DNA from 2 places in the Solibacillus sp. genome. Region 1 is predicted to be linked to the other one. Evidence: a T-box and tRNA genes for the amino acid it is inferred to sense, from the RefSeq annotation. Region 1 holds a T-box; the other holds one or more tRNA genes.
The links. The T-box of region 1 lies ahead of ABS917_RS02610 (valine--tRNA ligase). A T-box ahead of a tRNA ligase gene usually reads a tRNA of that ligase, here a tRNA-Val.

Region 1 (3,213 bases):
CGTAAGCAAGTACTGAACGAGTCGTTAATTTAGCTGCTTCGTCTTCACCGTATAGTGGCAATTTCGCCATTTCGATATACCATGAACAGAAGTCATCCCAAATGAAGTTATAAAGTTCACGGCCTACTTCACCGAACTCATATTTATCAGATAATGTTGTAACACGGTCAATCGTTTCATTCAAGCGTGAAAGAATCCATTTATCCGCTGTTGATAAGTTACCTGTTAAATCAATTTGCTCATATGTCAGGCCTTCCATGTTCATCAATGCAAAACGAGAAGCATTCCAGATTTTATTTACAAAGTTCCATGTAGATTCTACTTTTTCTGTAGAGTAACGTAGATCTTGCCCTGGAGATGAACCTGTTGCAAGGAAATAACGCAATGAATCCGCACCGTATTGGTCGATTACATCCATCGGGTCAACCCCGTTACCAAGAGATTTAGACATTTTGCGTCCTTCAGCATCACGAACTAAACCATGAATTAAAACGTCTTTAAATGGACGCTCGCCTGTAAATTCTTTCCCTTGGAAAATCATACGGCTTACCCAGAAGAAGATGATGTCATAGCCCGTTACTAACGTATTTGTTGGGTAATAGCGCTTGAACATTTCAGATTCTTCATTCGGCCAATCCATTGTAGAAAACGGCCATAAAGCAGATGAGAACCATGTATCAAGAACATCTTCGTCCTGTGTCCAATTCTCTGCATCTTCAGGTGCTTCTTTTCCTACATAAAGCTCGCCTGTTTCTTTGTTGTACCAAGCTGGAATTTGATGACCCCACCATAATTGACGAGAAATACACCAGTCATGAATATTTTCCATCCAGCGGTTATATGTGTTTTCAAAACGATTTGGTACGAAGTTTACTTTTTCGTTTTCATCAGCCTGCATTTTTAATGCTTCTTCAGCAAGCGGAGCCATTTTTACGAACCACTGCTTAGAAAGATATGGCTCTACAACAGCATTCGTACGCTCTGAGTGACCTACTTGGTGTACATGTGGCTCGATTTCGATTAATACGCCTGCCTCTTGTAAATCCGCAACAATTTGCTTACGGCATTCAAAACGATCCATACCAGCATATTTACCCGCTAAGTCATTCATTGTACCATCTTCATTCATAACTAAAATACGTTCTAAGTTATGACGGTTCCCAACTTCAAAGTCGTTCGGGTCATGTGCTGGTGTCATTTTTACAACACCTGTACCGAATTCCATATCTACATAGTCATCTGCAACGATTGGAATTTCACGACCTACGATAGGTAAAATAACTGTTTTCCCTACTAAGTGTGCATAGCGCTCATCTTCCGGGTGTACAGCTACACCAGAGTCACCCAGCATTGTTTCCGGACGAGTTGTTGCAACGCGTAATTTACCTGAACCATCAGCAAGCGGATATTCCATATGATAGAATGCGCCTTCTACTTCTTTGTGAATTACTTCGATGTCTGAAAGGGCTGTTTTGGCAGCTGGATCCCAGTTAATAATACGTTCACCACGGTAAATGTAGCCTTTTTCGTATAATTTAACGAACACTTCTTTTACAGCATCCGATAAACCTTCGTCAAGTGTGAAACGCTCTTTTGAATAGTCTAAGCCTAAACCTAATTTCGACCATTGTGCACGGATGTGAGAAGCGTATTCCTCTTTCCATTCCCATGTTTTTTCCAGGAACTTTTCACGGCCAAGATCATAGCGGGTAATACCTTCACCACGTAATTTTTCTTCTACTTTCGCCTGTGTCGCAATACCCGCGTGGTCCATACCCGGCAACCATAGTGCGTCATATCCTTGCATGCGTTTCATACGAATTAAAATATCTTGCAATGTTGTATCCCAAGCGTGGCCAAGGTGCAGCTTACCTGTTACGTTTGGCGGTGGGATAACGATAGAGTATGGTTCCTTATCGCTTGTTGGATCTGCTTCGAAAAATTTGCCTTTTAACCACCATTCATAGCGGCCGGCTTCAGTTTGCTGCGGATCGTATTTTGTTGGCATTGTAATTTCCGTCATGATGAATCTCTCCTTTGTCACCTTATTATTGGACATAAAAAAACTCCCTTCGTCTAAAAAAAGGACGAGGGAGTTAATTCGCGGTACCACCTTTATTTCCGATCGGGTTTAGTCAAGCGTTCGCATTCCTTACCCACAAACGCTTTCTTTAAATTTAAAAAAGCGCAAGCAGTCAATATGCAGCCTTGGAATGCCCAATCGGCACTTCATTCGATAACGGTGTTTAACCGGATCCTAGCTACTATTAGTTCACTAAGTCAGCTCCTAGGCTACCTTCTGCATGGTTGATGGAGAAACTTTTCAGCTACCGTTTCCTCTCTTGCCATCGATCACATACGTACTCTTCCTAATCTTTGCTTCAATTATATAGTTGCACTTTATTTTAAGCTGTTTTTAATGAAATATCAAGCACGAATGGGGAATATACTTTAACACGTTATCTGTGCTCTTCACATATACTATGCAAAAGGAGTCTGGACATTGCGAAAAAACTACAACCCTTATTTATTGCCTCCATGGCTGCGAAAATTCCGTTTCTTTATGCGCCATTGTATTTTGCCGATTACGATTTTTCAGGCGATCCGTACGGTCTTACTTCCGACAACGGGTGATATATTATTGCTGGCTATTCTAATTTTATTTACCTACTTACTGCTCACAGATTTCATTTAAAATTCACAACAAAAAATGTTCCGTAAGCTTCGATTCTTACGGAACATTTATTTATTTTTTCAATTGTATTTGCACGCGACTATATGCATCGGCCAACTGTTCCAGAAAATCAAGCTCATGGGGAACGGTCTGGGCCATCTGCGTTGATTCTACTTCTTTTTCCGCTTGAAGTCGGGGTTGTACTTCTTCTGCAGGCTGTTCATAAACGATTTCTTCAACTGGTGCCGGCTCCTCTACTTCAGCAATTGCTTGTACTTTCTTTTCCACATCGCAATGGACTGCCCAGCTACACGAGCAATAGCCATTATTCGGCTCCACTTTAATATCATTTATGCGAAGTGAAACAGCTTCAATGTCATCGTTCGGAAAATCTACTGAAAAAGGCAGGGCGTATTCGAAATAACCATGATCTTTTTCAATATCCATATGCTCGATATAGATACCTTCCTCAATTTCATCCTCGCGTGCTACATGATCAAATTGAATATTCCCTTTTACTACATAAATTCCTCTTACTA
Region 2 (3,213 bases), on a different contig from region 1:
GTAAAAACAGCGGCAATGAATTCAAATTGCCCATTTCTTTAATTTTAAGGATCGGTCCGTAACGGCTTATCATCCAAGGCATGATTTTTGCGATCAGCCATAGTCCAATGAGTGTCATAAATAAGTAGACCGCGATGTTAATATAAATATCCTTCAGCAAATAGTGGCCCATCTCATGTGCCATGATAAAGAGGATTTCATCATGTGTTAAACGGTTTAATGTCGTATCCCACAGCACTATCCGGGAATTATCACCGATTCCTGTCACATACGCATTTAAAGCATTCGTTTTCTCCGACATATTCACTTCAAATACATGGTCAGATGGGATATCCGCCTGTTCAGCGAGAGATAGAATTTTCGTCTCCAACTCCTTATCTGTCAACGGAGTAAAATCATTGTAGATCGGATCGATGACGACTGGTTGAATAAACATTAGGAAGATTGAAAACGGTACAGTTAAAGCCCATGCATAGAGCCACCATTTTTTCGGACTTTTTCTGATAAGCCAATAGAGAACAGCAACCATGATTACCGACATCCCAAACTCCAGCCAAAAATCAATTATATTTTCACGCATCCATGAAGAAAAAATTTGCGTACTGATTCCATAACTTTTACTAAGCGTATAGCGGTAATATTCCAGTGGGAACTGGATGATGAACAATAGCAAGGACAGAAAGAACAGATACATTGCTGTTTTAAAAATGGACCATTTAAATTGTTCAGAACTCCACTTCTCAAACAAACGTGAAATTCCCGTAACTAAAATAACGAAGTAAAGCAGCCATTCCAATGGCGTTGTGATAAAAAACAGGAAATTTCTCACTTTCGATAACTCTTCACTTAATAACAACTCCTGTGTTGTAAGAAAAGTGCTTGGATCTGCAGCCGTTCCTTGAAGAGCTGCTGGAATTCCACTATTTTGTCCATGGAAAAAATACAAATACATTGCGACCACATAAAGTCCAAATGCAAAAACAGCCATTAAACCCCATTTTTTTGTCATTCCATCTACACCTCAATTCATTCGTTACCATATCCTATTATTGAAATGAGGAAATCATTTCTACCAAGTTGGGTAATCACATTTTTCAAGGTTCTATGCATCTTGGAAATTTCACAAATTGCCTCTACATTAAATTAAATTTATAAGGAGCGCTTAATCATGTTGTTTGCTGTTCATTATTTGGAAAATAATACTCCTGTCCTAAGTCAGTGTTTAGAACGTATTCCTAAAATAGATGAGGATTTAAAAATAAAAGGCCGTAAAGGAAAGGTTATAAATGTCGTTCAAATTGAAGAGAATAAATACCACGTCCATGTCGTGCTAGAAAAAATAAATAAAAAACAAACTTTATTAATAAACGATAAGAAGAAAAGACGTTGATCGAAGGAAAATGTAGTATGCACTGAAAATAAAAGTAAAAATATAACATTTTACTATATACCTCTCCCTTTGAAAATGCTATAATAATAGGTAAGAACATTGTTAATCTGTTTCTTATCGCGGTCTTGTAGCTCAGTTGGGAGAGCACCACCTCGACAAGGTGGGGGTCGCAAGTTCGAGACTTGTCGAGACCATCATTTTGAGTGCCCGTAAACGTTGTTATATCAACGTTTACGGGCTTTTCCTTTTTGAGAGACTTTCTACTTTACGCCTGATTTTTTGGATTTGTCCGCAATTTGTCCGCAGGATTTTTTCCAATTATTTAGCGTTACTTTGGATAGCATTGTGAAAAATGTCTGCAATGTCCTTATCTGCATGAAATTATAATTTTTCGCTTTTTTATCCTAATATATAGAAGCATATGAACAAAACTTGGTCTAAGTTTGGTCTCATTTCAAAACACTAGATTCACTGAAAAACGACTTCACTTAGCACATGAAAGTCATGTCTCTATATTGACTAATTCCATCTCTTTTCGGAAAAGTTATTGCTATTTATAGGGATGGGAACAGGAAGCTCTACATTGTCATATAAAATTACTGCCAAAGAGTAAGCTAAATCCTTTTTTACATTTTTATGCTTTACGTTTAGCTTCTCCTTGCGATAAAGGATAGTCCCACCAATATTCGGAAAAAAAGTCCTTTATCCTGTTGTATGGATTCTGGATAAAATTATAAAATTCACCAAAAATAGTTCGCTTATTAATATATGATATTAATGATCACTGATCATGACTCATGCCTCATAAATTGAATCTCCGTGAACTGATAATTCTGCCTTTTGCTCATAATATTCCTTTAAAGGGACACTCTATAATCAACATAAACTTCTAAAGGTTGGAGGCTGTCAGAATGAAGGTTTTATCAATGATCCAGCCGTGGGCAATCCTTTTTGTCCTTAAAGAGGCAACATATGAAACTAGGTCATGGAGAACGAATTATCGGGGGCCACTTGCCATTCACACAAGTAAAAAAATAGATAAAGACGTCTCTAACCATATAGCCATAAAATCGTTGCTTGGTAAACACGGATACACACCAGAGAATCTTCCAACTGGCCAAATCATTGCTGTATGCAAACTTGTAGATTGTTTGAAAGTAACTGAAAACAATGAAACATGGGCCATTCTGGAGGATGGTCGAATCGTATCAGGAAATGACTATTTTATGGGTAACTTTAAAGTGGGAGGTTATGCTTGGGTAGTTGAGGATATGCAGATGCTGGATGAATTTATTCCAGCAAAGGGAAGGCTAGGTTTATGGGAGCATGTTTTAATTTTATAGGAGCTGATACATTACACACGCTGCGCTGAATCAGCTCCTTCAGGAACCCACTTTTCACGCGCAAAATCTTCTATTTTCTTCCTTATTTCCCCAGGCATCCTACCACTTCTTTTCACATAAAACCCAACTCTAAATAGACTAGTTTACCTAATCAGACGAAATTGAACTTAGTCTGTTGAAAAATGTACAAACCTTAACACAATTCACGGAATGCTGACAGTTTTGTTAAGAGGATAAGTCCAACAAGAGCTCATTTTTTTGGTCTCTTTATTTTTACAAACTTATACCTAAATTTCGTATTCGCGAAATAAAAACGTTATTTTAGGGGCATTATGATGTAGGTATACCAATTGACTATTTTCCCTCTTCTTTCATCAACCTAGACCTTTCTAGACGCTTTTGTTTAGAAAGGGCTTTTGTAATAAGTAATGTTTCATTTTCTTGAGATGAGCTTCATGGGTAGGTAATGAACACTTTTTT

Region 2: it has a tRNA-Val gene. The T-box ahead of ABS917_RS02610 (valine--tRNA ligase) is inferred to sense a tRNA for this amino acid. The anticodon was not compared.

What each region holds. Positions count from the first base shown of each region.
Region 1 covers NZ_JBELZM010000002.1:100,590-103,802, reverse strand. The annotation lists gene ABS917_RS02610 (valine--tRNA ligase) at 1-2,023, opposite strand, end outside; T-box leader at 2,081-2,386, opposite strand; gene ABS917_RS02605 (hypothetical protein) at 2,504-2,695, shown strand; gene ABS917_RS02600 (alanine racemase) at 2,747-3,213, opposite strand, start outside.
Region 2 covers NZ_JBELZM010000011.1:31,960-35,172, reverse strand. The annotation lists gene ABS917_RS11805 (M48 family metallopeptidase) at 1-1,009, opposite strand, end outside; gene ABS917_RS11800 (hypothetical protein) at 1,169-1,390, shown strand; tRNA gene ABS917_RS11795 (tRNA-Val) at 1,512-1,584, shown strand; gene ABS917_RS11790 (ASCH domain-containing protein) at 2,302-2,733, shown strand.